Regions from separate parts of the Streptomyces sp. CA-179760 genome, predicted to be linked through region 1. Evidence: riboswitches for the same ligand, from Rfam matches in the RefSeq annotation. Region 1 holds a riboswitch; the other holds the start of a gene.

Region 1 (7,522 bases):
GCTGCCGAGGCTGTCCGGGCCGCTGGTCGACACCGTCAGCGCCGTGCCGCCCGTCCTGGCCGGACTCCTCGTCGCCGGCGTCGCGGGCAGCGGGCCCTGGACGCCGGCGATCGCCGTCGGTGTCGTCGCCTGGTCCCCGCTGGCCGCCCACACGTCCGCCCTGCTGCGGCAGGAACGCGCGACCACGCATCTGGCCGCGACCCGTGCACTGGGCGCCGGCCGCTGGTACCTGCTCTGGCACGAACTGCTGCCCGCCGTGCTGTCGCCCGTGACACGGCACGCCCTGCTCCGGCTGCCCGGTATCGCGCTGAGCCTCGCCGCCCTCGGCTTCCTCGGCCTGGGCGCCCAGCCGCCGTCCCCCGAGTGGGGCCTGCTGCTCGCCGAGAACCAGCCGTACTCCGAGCGCGCCCCCTGGGCCGTCCTCTTCCCCGCCGCCGTACTCGCTCTGCTGGGGGCGCTCGCGGTGACGGCAGCGGGCGGCGTACGCCTGCCCCGGCGGCGCAGGCGGCCCGAGGGCCCGGCCGGCCCGCCCGGGGAGCGGGTCATGCCCCCGCAGCGGCAGCGGAACAGCCCCGACGCCCTCCCGGCCCCCGTGTCCACCACTGTGTCCACCCCTGTGTCCACCTCACCGACAGAAGAACGATGACCGACCCCATCTCCCGTGTGCCGGCCCGCCGGTCCGCCCGTGCGCCCAAGTCCCCGCGCGAGAGCGCCTGGCGGCTCTGGAAGGAGCTGTCGCCGCTGCTGCGGCTGCTGATCCTGACCCAGCTCGCCTTCAACATCGGCTTCTACGCCGTCCTGCCGTTCCTCGCCGAGCACCTCGGCACCGCGATCGGCATGGCGGGCTGGCTGGTCGGGTTCGTGCTCGGGCTGCGTACCTTCAGCCAGCAGGGACTGTTCGTGGTCGGCGGCTCGCTCGTCGACCGGTTCGGGGTGCGGCCCGTCGTGCTGGCCGGCTGTGTGCTGCGGATCGCCGGGTTCGCGTGGCTCGGGTACGCGGAGGCGAGCTGGGCCGTGATCGGCGCCGTGCTGGTGATCGGTTTCGCCGCCGCGCTGTTCTCCCCCGCCGTGGAGTCCGAGGTGGCCCGCCAGGCGGTGGTCTGGGAGGAGGAAGGACGCGGCTCGCGCACGCGTCTCCTGGCCCTGTTCAGCGTGGCGGGCCAGGCCGGCGCCTTCGTCGGACCGCTGCTCGGCGGACTGCTGCTCGCCGTCGACTTCCGCACCGCGTGCCTCGCCGGTGCGGCGGTCTTCGTGCTCGTCCTGGCCGGGCATCTGTGGCTGATGCCGCAGCACATCCCGGGCCGGGTCCGCACCCGGGAGCGAGGCGGGGCGCGCCTGCTGCTGCGCAACCGCCGCTTCCTGGCCCTGTGCGGGGCGTACGGCTCGTACCTGCTCGCCTACAACCAGCTGTATCTGGCCCTGCCGGACGAGGTGCAGCGCGCGGCGGGCTCCCAGGCGCCGCTGTCCTGGCTGTTCGCCCTGTCCTCGGTGCTGGTGGTGTTCGCCCAGCTGCCGGTGACCCGCTGGGCGGGCGACCGGCTGGACCTGCGCCGCTCCATGACGGCGGGGCTGCTGCTGATCGCGGCCGGTTTCGCGGTGGTGGCCGCGGCGCGCCCCGCCGGCTGGACGGGAGTCGCCGGGCTGCTGCCGGCCGCGGGCTTCGTCGTGCTGCTCACCGTGGGGCAGATGCTGGTCGTCCCCGCCGCCCGCGCCTGGGTGCCCGACCTGGCCGAGGAGGGACGGATCGGCCTCTACATGGGCGCGCTGTCCTCCGTCTCCGGCCTGATCGTCCTGGCCGGCAGCGCCGCCACCGGCTCCCTCCTCGATCTCGGCCTCCCGCCCGCCGTGCCCTGGCTGGCCCTCGCGGCCGTACCGGCCCTGACGGTGGCTCTGCTGCCGCGTCGGGCGGGCCGGGCAGAGGCGGCGGACAAGGCGGCCTGATCAGGCGGCTGCGCCCCAGGGGCAACCGCGCGCACCGCACCGTCACTCCGCCGGGCGACGTTTCCGCTCCCGGATTTCCGGGACCGTACCGGCCCTCGACACCGCTGCGGAGATCAGTGGTCACGCGGCGCCAGTATCCTGGGTCGGCTGCGCGTCCCCCGCCAACCCCCGCCTCGAAACGGGGAGTTCGGCCTGCGGCGACGTACCTTCCCATACGCATGAGACGAGGACGAGTGCTGCTAGCGGGCCGCTACCGGCTGGATGTTGAGATCGGGCGCGGTGGAATGGGAGAGGTCTGGCGCGCGTACGACGAGACGCTCGCCAGAGCGGTGGCCGTCAAGCTGCTGCTGCCCCAGGACACCGATGTCACGGCGGCCTCCCGGTTCCGTCTGGAGGCCCAGACCGCCGGGCGTCTCAACCACCCCCATCTGGTCGGTGTCCTGGACTTCGGCGAGTACGACAACCGGCTGTACCTGGTGATGGAACTGGTCGAGGGCGACAGCCTCGCCGGGGTGCTGGCCGCATCCGGCGCGCTGCCCGCCGAGCGGGTTGCCGATCTCGCCGCGCAGGCCGCGGCCGGGCTGGCCGCCGCGCACGCGCAGGGCATCGTCCACCGTGACATCAAGCCCGCCAATCTCCTGCTGGACGCCCACGGCACCCTGAAGATCGGCGACTTCGGCATCGCCCGCTTCCTCGACGACCCCGGCGCCGCGCTCACCGCCACCGGCCAGATCGTCGGCACCGGCCTCTACCTCGCGCCCGAACGCGCCCTGGGCCAGCCCGCCGGTCCCGCCTCCGACATGTACTCACTGGGGTGTCTGCTCTACCAACTCCTCAGCGGACGGCCACCGTTCCAGGCCGACACCGCCGTCGCGCTCCTCCACCAGCACCTCGATTCCGCGCCCGTACCGCCCCGCGAGCTCGGTGTCGCCGGACTCCCGCCGGCCTTCGAGAACTATCTGCTCGGCCTGCTCGCCAAGCAGCCCGAGGACCGGCCCACCGCCCAGCGGGCGGCCGAGTGGTTCGCCGGCGGCGCCTGGCGGGGGCTGCCCGAGCCGCTGCCGGAGGCCGCGCCCCCGGTGACGTCCGCCACGCCGAGGCCGTATCCGGCCACCGAGACCCGCAGCCCGGCCACGTACGCGCTGCCCGGCGCCCCTGGGCCGCGCACCGGCCGGACACCCCAGGCCGGGCGTGCGCGCCGCGCCGCGCCCCGGGCCGCCCCCGACAACCGGCGCAGAGCGGCCGCGACGGTCGCCGCGGCGGCACTCTTCGCCGCCGCGATGCTCGCCGGCATGCTGTGGTTCTCACCCGACAACACCGCGACGGAGGGCACGGAGCCCGACGCGTCCCCCTCCGCGAGCAGCCCCGCCGCGACACCGTCCGAGGGATCCGCCTCGGCCCTCTCCTCCGCTCCGGCGGCGGACACGGACCCGGCTGCCACTGCTGCGGCCGCCGGCACAGTGGCCGATATCACCCCGTCCAACACCGCGCCTCCTCCCCCGACCCCCGTCGAATCGACACCCGGCCCCACGGCTCCGGCTCAGGAGACGGCCGACCCGCCGCGAAAGGCGGACAAACCCCAGCAGGAGAAGCCCCGTCAGACGTGGGAGGACGGGGACGACGATGACGACGGGGGCGACGACTGAGCGGCCCTGCGCCGGTGTGCGAGCGGACGCCCCCTCGCGCGCCCCCCTCGGGTGGCTTGTCATCGTCCTTATCTCGGCATTACTGTCACCACGCCTTGGTGAACGGGAAATCCGGTGTGATGCCGGTGCGGCCCTCGCCACTGTGAATCGGGAAGTCCGGCTCCGGCCCCCACGGGCAGCCACTGGGTTCTTCGGAACCCGGGAAGGCGGAGTACGGGCGGTGGTACCCGTCAGCCAGGAGACCGGCCAAGGCGCGTCAACCATCCACGAGGTGCTGGAGAGGGTCTGCTGAGCCATGCACATAGCCGAGGGTTTTCTGCCACCCGCACATGCGGTCGCCTGGGGCGTCGCGTCGGCACCGTTCGTCGTCCACGGAGTCCGGTCGCTCACCCGTGAGGTGCGCGAGCACCCCGAGAGCACCCTGCTCCTCGGTGCCTCCGGTGCCTTCACGTTCGTCCTGTCCGCCCTGAAGCTTCCGTCGGTCACCGGCAGTTGTTCCCACCCCACCGGAACGGGCCTGGGAGCCATCCTGTTCCGGCCGCCCATCATGGCGGTGCTGGGCACCATCACCTTGCTCTTCCAGGCGCTGCTGCTCGCCCACGGCGGTCTGACCACGCTCGGCGCCAATGTCTTCTCCATGGCGATCGTCGGCCCGTGGGCCGGATACGCCGTGTACAAGCTGCTGCGGCGGTACGGCGTGCCGCTGATGGTCGCGGTCTTCTTCGGGGCGTTCTTCGCCGACCTGTCCACGTACTGCGTCACCAGCGTGCAGTTGGCGCTCGCCTTCCCCGACCCGGGCAGCGGGTTCGTGGGCGCGCTCGGCAAGTTCGGCACCATCTTCGCCGTCACCCAGATTCCGCTCGCGGTGAGCGAGGGGCTGCTGACGGTGCTCGTGATGCGGCTGCTGGTGCAGTCCAGCAGGGGCGAACTGACCCGGCTGGGTGTGCTCCTCGCCGAGAAGCAGTCCCGGACCGAGACCGAGGTGGCGGCCCGATGAAGAAGAGCACGAAGATCAACCTCCTGTTGCTGCTGGCCGTGGCCGCGCTCGCCGTACTGCCGCTCGCGCTCGGCCTCGGCGACCACAAGGAGGAGCCGTTCGCGGGCGCCGATGCCCAGGCGGAGACGGCGATCACCGAGATCGACCCGGACTACAAGCCCTGGTTCTCGCCGCTGTACGAGCCGCCGTCGGGTGAGATCGAGTCGGCGCTGTTCGCCTTCCAGGCCGCGCTCGGCGCCGGTGTCCTCGCCTATTACTTCGGTCTGCGCCGGGGCCGGCGGCAGGGTGAGCGGCAGGCGCGGGAGCGGAGCGCCGACGGTTCGGCAGCCGACGCCGCCGAGGAGTCCACGGCCGAGAGGTCCTGAGCCACGTGCTGCCGATCGACGCGGCGGCGCACAGCAGTCGCTGGCGCCGCCGCCATCCCGTGGACAAGGCCGTGCTCGGACTCGGACTCACCGTGCTGGCCATCTCGCTGCCGCCCTGGCCGGGCGCGGCCCTGGTGCTCGTGACGGCCGTGTCCCTGCTGCTGGGGCCGGCCGGTGTGCCCGGCCGGCGGCTGTGGCGGGCCTACCGGGTGCCGCTGGGCTTCTGCGTGACCGGCGCTCTCACGCTGCTCGTCCAGGTCGGCGGGCCGGAGGGCTTCGTCTCCCTCGCGGACGACGGGCTCCTGCGGGCCGGGGAGCTGTTGCTGCGTACCTCGGCGGCCTCCCTGGGGGTGCTGCTGTTCGCCTTCACCACACCCGTGTCCGATCTGTTGCCGCGCCTGGTCCGGGCCGGCATCCCGGCACCGGTCGTCGATGTCGCGCTCGTGACGTACCGCATGAGCTTCCTGCTGCTGGACTCCGTGCGCCGGATCCGCGACGCGCAGGCCGCCCGGCTCGGTCACACCACACGGGCCGCTGCCTGGCGCTCGCTGGGCGGGCTCGGCGCCACCGCGTTCGTCCGGGCTTTCGACCGGGCGGGCCGCCTCCAGGCCGGCCTCGCGGGGCGCGGCTACGACGGGACCCTGCGGGTCCTGGTGCCCGAGGCCCGTGTCTCCGTCCGCTTCACGGTCGCCAGTTGCGCGCTCCTCACGGCGCTGGCCGTCCTCACCCTCGTACTGGAAAGGCCGCTGACATGAGCGAGCCCGCCCTCGTCGCCCTGCGGGGCGCGTCCTTCGCCTACGAGGACGGCCCGGCCGTGCTCAGCGCCCTCGACTTCGACATCCGTGAGGGGCGCGCGCTCGCGCTGCTCGGCCGCAACGGCAGCGGCAAGACCACGCTGATGCGACTGCTCAGCGGCGGACTGCGGCCGCACGAGGGACGGTTGACGGTCGCCGGGCAGCCGGTGACGTACGACCGCAAGGGCCTGACCCGGCTGCGCACGACCGTCCAGCTCGTGGTGCAGGACCCGGACGACCAGCTGTTCGCGGCATCGGTCGAACAGGACGTGTCGTTCGGGCCGCTGAACCTCGGGCTGGCCGATGAGGAGGTACGGGCGCGGGTGGCGGAGGCGCTCGCCGCCCTGGACATCACCGCCCTGGCCGACCGGCCCACCCATCTGCTCTCCTACGGGCAGCGCAAACGGACCGCCATCGCGGGCGCGGTCGCCATGCGGCCCCGTGTCCTCGTCCTCGACGAGCCGACGGCCGGACTCGACCCCGACGGCCAGGAACGGCTCCTCAGCACGCTCGACGGGCTGCGTGCGAACGGCACCACTGTGGTGATGGCCACCCACGACGTCGATCTCGCCCTGCGCTGGGCCGACGACGCGGCGCTCCTCACCCCGGACGGTGTGCACCTCGCTCCCGCGCCCACGGCACTGGCCAGGACCGATCTCCTTCGGCAGGCTGGACTGCGGTTGCCGTGGGGTGCCGCCGCCGCTGAACTGCTGCGTGCCCAGGGGCTGTTGCCCGAGTCGGCGTCCGGCCCGCGCACCCCGGACGAACTGGCCGCCCTCGCGTCGGGGCAGGCGGTGAGCGGCGGGTGAGGGCCGCTTCCGCGGCCTCCCCGTGTACTGGCTGACGGAGCGGCTGGTTCGCCCCTCAGCCAGGCGGGACGCGACGGCCCGGCAGGTCGCCCTCGCCCTGCGGGACGAGGCGGGAGACCTGGAGGCGGCCGGGACATCGGTCATCCAGGTCGACGAGCCCGCCCTCCGCGAGACGCTGCCACTGCGTTCCGCCGACCGGCCGGAGAAGCGCCTGAAGACCCGCGGCTGGACCGAGACCCGCGCGTCCTTGGAGAACCTGGTCTCGGCGGCCCGGACCGTCCGCGCCGAACTGGACGGGGAGCGGCCCGGACTCATCTGACGGGCGGGGCCGGGGGCGGGCTGAGGCCATGTCCCGCCCCCGGTCGGGTCAGGTCGCGGTCGCGGCCGCCGCCGCACGTCCCGCCACGCGGCCCGAGAACAGGCAGCCGCCCAGGAAGGTGCCTTCGAGAGAGCGGTAGCCGTGGACACCGCCGCCGCCGAAGCCGGCTACCTCACCGGCCGCGTACAGACCACTGATCGGCTTGCCGGAGGCGTTCAGGACGCGGCCGGAGAGGTCGGTCTGGAGGCCGCCGAGGGTCTTGCGGGTGAGGATGTTGAGGCGTACGGCGATCAGCGGTCCCGCGCCGGTGTCCAGGATCCGGTGTGCGGAGGCGGTGCGGCTGAGGGTGTCGCCGGGGTAGGCGAGGGCGTTGCGGATGCCCATGACCTGGGCGTCCTTGGTGTACGGGTTGGCGATCTCGCGGTCGCGGGCCTCGATCTGCCGTTGCAGACCGGCCAGGTCGATCAGGTCGTCCCCCGTCAGTTTGTTCATGCCGGCGACGAGTTCGGGCAGGGTCTCGGCGACGACGAAGTCCTCGCCCTTCTCCTTGAACCGTTCGATCGGCTCGGGGGTCTGCCAGATGCGCGACAGCAGCTTCCAGACGTTCTTCTCGGTGAGGTCCGGGTTCTGCTCCGAGCCGGAGAGCGCGAA
Region 2 (7,522 bases), 320 kb from region 1:
GATCAGGAAGATCTCGAAGAGGTTCGAGAAGGGCGTCGGATTCTCGAAGGGGTGGGCGGAGTTGGCGTTGAAGTAGCCGCCGCCGTTGGTGCCGAGCTCCTTGATGGCCTCCTGCGAGGCGACCGCGCCGCCGTTCCACTGCTGCGAGCCGCCCGTGCTGTGCCCATGGAGGAATTGGCCGACCTCGTGGATGCCGGAGAAGTTCTGGATCGCGCCGCACGCCACCAGCACGATCGCGGCGACCACGGACAGCGGCAGCAGGATCCGGGTGACACCGCGCACCAGGTCCGCCCAGAAGTTGCCCAGCTCACCGGTGCGCGAGCGTGCGAACCCGCGCACCAGCGCCACCGCCACCGCGATGCCGACGGCCGCCGAGACGAAGTTCTGCACGGCAAGACCGGCGGTCTGCACGACGTGCCCCATGGCCTGTTCGCCGTAGTACGACTGCCAGTTGGTGTTGGTGACGAAGGATACGGCGGTGTTGAAGGCCTGGTCGGGGTCGATCGCCGCGAAGCCCAGTGAACCCGGCAGCACGCCCTGGAGGCGCATCAGCAGGTACAGGAAGAGCACACCGATCGCCGAGAAGGCGAGGACGCCACGCAGATACGCGGGCCAGCGCATCTCGGTGTCGGGGTCGGCTCCGATGCCCTGGTAGATCCACTTCTCGACCCGCCAGTGTCTGTCGGAGGAGTAGACCCGGGCCATGTAGTCGCCCAGGGGGACATAGGCGAGCGCCAGCGCCGCCATGAGGGCGAGCAGCTGGAGTACACCGGCCAGTACAGGTCCCATGGTCGATCTCAGAACCTCTCCGGGAAGATCAGGGCGAGGACGAGATAGCCCAGCAGGGCGACGGCCACGACCAGACCGACGACGTTCTCGGCGGTCACAGCTTCGTCACCCCCTTGGCGACGAGGGCCACCAGCGCGAATCCCGCGAGCGCGGCGACGACGAAGGCCAGGTCGGCCATCGCGAACTCCTAGGAGGTTCGAAACAGTACGGACCACTGGAGGAAACCGCCTCTGTGGCCGGAATCGAGCCTCGTTGACGCCTTCCTTACGGCGGCGCCGACGCCTTTGACGGGGCTCTTACGCGGCGGGCGCTCCGGCTCCACCTTGGGGATGAGGACGGTGACCGCCCGCATTCGTCGCCGGGAGAGACCGCGGCCGTGAGCGCCTCGGACGCCAGCCGGGTCAGGGACGACACCGGGACGATCACGATCGGGCGATCGCGGTGCGGGGCTCCGGGACGACACGGCCCCGACCTGCCCGACGCCGTCAGCGGCGCGCCCACGGCACGGCGAAGGGCTCCCGCAGGTCACGTCCTTGCGAGAGCCCTTCGTCGCACCGCCTGCCGGTGAAGGATGAGAAGACGATCACGAGCAGGACGACTGCGGGGTGTTACGGCATCACGGTGCGAGCAGCAGGCTGTCGCCCCGCTCCTTGGCGGCGGCATAGCGCTTGGCCACGTCCTGCCAGTTGACGACCTGCCACATCGCCTCGATGAAGTCCACTTTCTGGTTCTTGTACTGCAGGTAGAAGGCGTGCTCCCAGGCGTCGAAGACCAGGATCGGGGTCGAGCCCTGGCCGACGTTGCCCTGGTGGTCGTAGATCTGCTCGACGATGAGGCGGCCGCTCAGCGGCTCGTAGGCGAGGACACCCCAGCCGGAACCCTGCGTCGTCGCCGAAGCCTTGGTCAGCTGCGCCTTGAAGCCCGCGAAAGAACCGAACGACTCGGCGATCGCGTCCGCGAGCTCGCCCACGCCGTCCTTCTCCAGCGGCTCGCCGCCGCCGTCACCGGTCATGTTGTGCCAGTAGATCGAGTGCAGGATGTGACCGGAGAGGTGGAAGGCCAGGTTCTTCTCCAGCCCGTTGATCGAGCCCCACGTCTCCTTGTCCCGCGCCTCGGCGAGCTGCTCGAGTGTGTCGTTCGCGCCCTTCACGTACGCCGCGTGGTGCTTGTCGTGGTGCAGCTCGATGATCTCGGGGCTGATCACCGGCGCCAGCGACGAGTAGTCGTACGGAAGCTCCGGGAGCGTGTAAACCGCCATGTCAAACATCCTCCGCCGTTATTGCGAACTGTGTGCAGCTGCACGCTAACAGTAGGAGCAAGTGCTTTTCGATCAGGCGTTGGACCTAGGACCATGGCCGTGTCGCGGGTCAGGGGAGGAAAACGCAACCGGGGTGCGGGACGAAGTCCCGCACCCCGGTGGGTGACAGCAACTGCGACGAGACGCCGGCGCGGTCAGTCCTCGCCCTCGAGGTTCCCTTCCGTCTCCAGGTAGACCTGGCGCAGCCCCTCCAGCACCGCCGGATCGGGCTTCTCCCACATTCCCCGCGACTCGGCCTCCAGCAGCCGCTCGGCGATGCCGTGCAGGGCCCAGGGGTTGGCCTGCTGGAGGAACTCGCGGTTGGTCTCGTCCAGGACGTAGGTCTCGGTGAGCTTGTCGTACATCCAGTCGGCGATCACACCGGTCGTGGCGTCGTAGCCGAACAGGTAGTCCACCGTGGCGGCCAGTTCGAAGGCGCCCTTGTAGCCGTGGCGGCGCATCGCCTCGATCCACTTGGGGTTGACCACGCGGGCGCGGAAGACGCGCGAGGTCTCCTCCACGAGGGTGCGGGTGCGGACCGTCTCGGGGCGGGTCGAGTCGCCGATGTACGCCTCGGGCGCCGTGCCGCGCAGGGCGCGGACCGTGGCGACCATGCCGCCGTGGTACTGGAAGTAGTCGTCGGAGTCAGCGATGTCGTGCTCGCGCGTGTCCGTGTTCTTCGCGGCGACCTCGATGCGCTTGTACGCCGTCTCCATCTCCTCGCGGGCCGGGCGGCCGTCGAGCTCACGGCCGTAGGCGTAGCCGCCCCAGACCGTGTAGACCTCGGCGAGGTCGGCGTCGGTGCGCCAGTCGCGGGAGTCGATGAGCTGGAGCAGGCCGGCGCCGTAGGTGCCGGGGCGGGAGCCGAAGATGCGGGTGGTGGCACGCCGTTCGTCGCCGTGCTCGGCCAGGTCGGCCTCGACGTGGGCCCGGACGTGGTTCACCGTGGCCGGCTCGTCGAGCGAGGCCGCGAGGCGTACGGCGTCGTCCAGCAGTCCGATGGTGTGCGGGAAGGCGTCCCGGAAGAAGCCCGAGATGCGCAGGGTGACATCGATGCGAGGGCGGCCCAGTTCCTCCGCGGGGACGGGCTCCAGCCCGGTCACGCGGCGGGAGGCGTCGTCCCAGACCGGGCGGATGCCGAGCAGGGCGAGGGCCTCGGCCACGTCGTCGCCCGCCGTGCGCATGGCGCTGGTGCCCCACAGGGACAGCCCGACGGAGGTGGGCCACTCGCCGTTGTCGGTGCGGTAGCGCTCCAGCAGGGAGTCCGCGAGTGCCTGGCCGGTCTCCCAGGCGAGGCGGGAGGGGACGGCCTTGGGGTCGACGGAGTAGAAGTTGCGGCCGGTCGGCAGGACGTTGACCAGTCCGCGCAGCGGGGAGCCGGACGGGCCGGCCGGGACGAAGCCGCCGTTCAGGGCGTGGACCGCGTGGTCGATCTCGGCGGTGGTCGCGGCGAGGCGCGGCACGACCTCGCGGGCCGCGAACTCCAGGATCGCCGCGACCTGTTCGCCGTGCTCGGTGGGGACGGCGGCCGGGTCCCAACCCGCGTCCTCCATCGCCTGGACCAGGGCGCGGGCCTTCTCCTCCGCCGCGTCGGCGGTCGTGCGGGTGGCGGCGGACTCGTCGAGGCCCAGCGCCTCGCGCAGGCCGGGCAGGGCCGTGGTGCCGCCCCAGATCTGGCGGGCGCGGAGGACGGCGAGGACGAGGTTGACGTGGTCGCCACCCTTGGGCGGGTTGCCGAGGACATGCAGTCCGTCGCGGATCTGGGCGTCCTTGACCTCGCAGAGCCAGCCGTCGACGTGGAGCAGGAAGTCGTCGAAGCCGTCGTCGTCGGGGCGGTCGTCCATGCCGAGGTCGTGGTCGAGCTTGGCGGCCTGGATGAGGGTCCAGATCTGGGCGCGGATCGCCGGCAGCTTGGCGGGGTCCATGGAGGAGATCTGGGCGTACTCGTCGAGGAGTTGCTCCAGGCGCGCGATGTCGCCGTAGGAGTCGGCGCGGGCCATGGGCGGGACGAGGTGGTCGACGAGGGTGGCGTGGACGCGGCGCTTGGCCTGGGTGCCCTCGCCCGGGTCGTTGACCAGGAACGGGTAGATCAGGGGCAGGTCGCCGAGGGCGGCGTCGGGGCCGCAGGCGGCGGACAGGCCGGCGTTCTTGCCGGGCAGCCACTCCAGGTTGCCGTGCTTGCCGAGGTGGATCATCGCGTCGGCGCCGAAGCCGCCGTCCTCGGCACGGGCGGCGATCCAGCGGTAGGCGGCCAGGTAGTGGTGGGACGGCGGGAGGTCCGGGTCGTGGTAGATGGCGATGGGGTTCTCGCCGAAGCCGCGCGGGGGCTGGATCAGGATCAGCAGGTTGCCGAAGCGGAGGGCCGCGAGGACGATGTCGCCCTCCGGGTTGCGGCTGCGGTCGACGAACATCTCTCCCGGCGCCGGACCCCAGTGCTCCTCCACCGCCGAGCGCAGTTCCCCGGGGAGTGTGGCGTACCAGCGGCGGTAGTCGGCCGCCGGGATTCGGACCGGGTTGCGGGTCAGCTGCTCCTCGGTGAGCCAGTCCTGGTCGTGGCCGCCCGCCTCGATCAGCGCGCGGATCAGCTCGTCGCCGTCGCCGGAGGCCAGGCCCGGCACCTCGGCGTCCGTGCCGAAGTCGTAGCCCTCCTCGCGCAGTCGCCGCAGCAGGGCCACCGCGCTGGCGGGGGTGTCGAGGCCGACCGCGTTGCCGATGCGGGAGTGCTTGGTCGGGTAGGCGGAGAGGACCAGCGCGAGGCGCTTGTCGGCGGGCCGGATGTGGCGGAGCCGGGCGTGGCGCACGGCGATTCCGGCGACGCGGGCCGCGCGCTCGGGGTCGGCGATGTAGGCCGGGAGGCCGTCCTCGTCGATCTCCTTGAAGGAGAACGGGACGGTGATGAGGCGGCCGTCGAACTCGGGGACGGCGATCTGGCTGGCCGCGTCGAGCGGGGAGACACCCTCGTCGTTCTCCTCCCAGGCGGCACGCGAACCCGTGAGGCACAGGGCCTGGAGGATCGGGACGTCCAGCTTGGTGAGCGCGCCGGCGTCCCAGGACTCGTCGTCGCCGCCGGCCGACGCCTGGGCGGGCTTGGTGCCGCCGGCGGCGAGGACCGTGGTGATGATCACGTCGGCGGAGCGGAGCTCCTCGATCAGCTCGGGCTCGGGGGCGCGCAGGGAGGCGACGTACAGGGGCAGGGCCCGGCCGCCCCCGTCCTCGATGGCGTCGCACAGGGCGGCGACGAAGGCGGTGTTGCCGCTCATGTGGTGGGCCCGGTAGTAGAGCACGGCGACGACCGGACCGTCGGCGCCGTCGCGGGGCGTGCGCTCCAGCGGTCCCCAGCTGGGTGCCGCCGCCGGTGCCTCGAAGCCGTGGCCGGTCAGCAGGACCGTGTCGGAGAGGAAGCGGGCCAGCTGCTCCAGGTTGGCCGGGCCGCCGTGGGCGAGGTAGGCGTGTGCCTCGGCGGCGATGCCGACGGGGACGGTGGAGGCTTCCATCAGCTGGGCGTCCGGAGCCTGTTCCCCGGTGAGCACGACCACCGGGCGGCCGTCGGCCTGGAGCAGGTCGAGGCCGTCCTGCCAGGCCCGGATGCCGCCGAGGAGGCGTACGACGACCAGGTCGACACCGTCGAGAAGGCCGGGGAGGTCGTCGAGGGCGAGACGGGAGGGGTTGGCGAAGCGGTAGGACACCGGACCCGCGGCCGCGCGGGCGCTCAGCAGATCGGTGTCGGACGTCGACAGGAGCAGGATGCGCCCGGATGAATGCAGCATGCGGCGTCGGCCTTCCTCGGGGTGTCCGCGCCCCGGGTGGTTCGAAATGGGGTCTCCCCTGCTCGGGCGAGGCCGAGCTTTCGGGGAAGGGAGTTCCTGACTCGCCCGGCCGCATGGGCCGGACTCACAGTGGCGGGACCGCGCCGGACTCGCACCGGCTTCCTCCCCTGTCGCCGTCGTGGCGATGGCGGACCGGATGATCCGCCGCGATCATAGTAAGTGCCAGGGGAAGAGGGCACGGCATACACCAGGTGTGATGGTAGGTATGCTCGCCGCCATGTCCACGGCTGCCCCGCGCTCATCGCCCCAGGCCACAGCGGTCCCACCAGACCGCGATGACGCCTGTCCGGGGACGCTGCGGCTGCACGCGGCGGACGACGGAGCGCTCGCTCGCGTCCGGATTCCCGGTGGTGTGCTGACCGTTGCGCAGGCGGAGACGCTCGTGGACGTGGCCGAACGGCTGGGCGACGGAGACCTGCATCTGACCTCGCGCGGCAACGCGCAACTGCGCGGTCTGCCGGACGGAAGCGCCGGGGAGCTGGCCGAGTTGCTGGACGCGGCCGGGCTGCTGCCCTCGCGCGGGCACGAGCGGGTACGCAACATCGTGGCCTCGCCCCTGTCCGGTCTCGACGGGCAGGGCGTGCTGGACGTACGCCCCTGGCTGACGGCCCTCGACGCGGCGCTGTGCGCGAGCGAGGCGGCACAAGCCCTGTCGGGGCGTTTCCTGTTCGCGCTCGACGACGGACGCGGGGACGTGGCCGGACTCGGTGCCGACGTGACGGTACGGGCGACGGTGGGCGGCGGCGCGGAACTCGCGCTCGGAGCGGCCGGGGAAGCGCTGCACGTCGGCGCCGAGGAAGCGGCCCGGGCCGCTCTGGCGGCCGCGGAGACCTTCCTGGAGGCGGCGCGGACGAGCGGTGCACGCGGCTGGCGCGTGGACGAACTACCCCTTTCCGGCGATGAGTTGCTCGATGCGGTCGGCCTGCGGCTGCGGGCCGACCGCATCGATCACGAGCGGCGGGACCGGGAGACCGGCCGGACGCCAGGTCCGCCCCCGGGAGTCCTCGGCGCCGGCCTCTCCGTGCATGTTCCTCTGGGACGGCTGTCGGCGCACCAGTGGCGGGAACTGACGCACGTCGCCGACGGTGAACTGCGTCTCACTCCGTGGCGCGGTGTGGTTCTTCCCACACAGAGGACAGACCCGGACCAGTCCCTCACCCGCCTCGCCGCCACCGGCCTGGTCACCGACCCCGGCTCCCCCTGGCTCCGGGTCGGTGCCTGCATCGGCAGTCCCGGATGCGCCAAGTCGCGGGCCGACGTACGGACCGACGCGGCCGAGGCTCTCGACGCGATCGGGCCGAGCGGCCTCCCCTTGTACTGGTCGGGGTGCGAACGCCGCTGCGGACACCCCCGGGGCGACCGCGTCGACGTGGTCTCCGCTCCGGGCGGCGGCTATCTGCTCTCCACCGCCGTGAGCGGTCAGGAACCCCGAACCGCCTCGATGGACGTCCCCGCCCGACTCGCCACCGCCCTGGCGGCGATCACCTCATGACCCCTATGACGACCACGACGACCGAAGGCAGCGAGAAGAACACCGTGACCACGTACGACTACGAGAAGGACGGCCCGGCCATCTACCGCCAGTCCTTCGCCACCATCCGCGCGGAGG

What was found. A riboswitch is a leader RNA that binds a small molecule or an ion and turns the genes downstream of it on or off. The one in region 1 is predicted to bind cobalamin.
Region 2: it holds a riboswitch for cobalamin, as region 1 does, so the genes downstream of both, cobN (cobaltochelatase subunit CobN) here and ACQEV8_RS40095 (energy-coupling factor ABC transporter permease) in region 1, are expected to answer to the same signal.

Annotation. Positions count from the first base shown of each region.
Region 1 is NZ_JBNJLZ010000001.1:8,863,061-8,870,582, reverse strand. It holds gene ACQEV8_RS40110 (ABC transporter permease subunit) at 1-646, shown strand, start outside; gene ACQEV8_RS40105 (MDR family MFS transporter) at 643-1,941, shown strand; gene ACQEV8_RS40100 (serine/threonine-protein kinase) at 2,160-3,587, shown strand; cobalamin riboswitch at 3,667-3,852, shown strand; gene ACQEV8_RS40095 (energy-coupling factor ABC transporter permease) at 3,883-4,584, shown strand; gene ACQEV8_RS40090 (energy-coupling factor ABC transporter substrate-binding protein) at 4,581-4,949, shown strand; gene cbiQ (cobalt ECF transporter T component CbiQ) at 4,955-5,704, shown strand; gene ACQEV8_RS40080 (energy-coupling factor ABC transporter ATP-binding protein) at 5,701-6,552, shown strand; partial or broken gene ACQEV8_RS40075 (hypothetical protein) at 6,575-6,754, shown strand; gene ACQEV8_RS40070 (FAD-binding dehydrogenase) at 6,920-7,522, opposite strand, start outside.
Region 2 is NZ_JBNJLZ010000001.1:9,183,679-9,191,200, reverse strand. It holds gene kdpA (potassium-transporting ATPase subunit KdpA) at 1-789, opposite strand, end outside; gene kdpF (K(+)-transporting ATPase subunit F) at 798-887, opposite strand; gene ACQEV8_RS41570 (superoxide dismutase) at 1,406-2,047, opposite strand; gene cobN (cobaltochelatase subunit CobN) at 2,242-5,853, opposite strand; cobalamin riboswitch at 5,924-6,074, opposite strand; gene cobG (precorrin-3B synthase) at 6,119-7,405, shown strand; gene ACQEV8_RS41555 (precorrin-8X methylmutase) at 7,411-7,522, shown strand, end outside.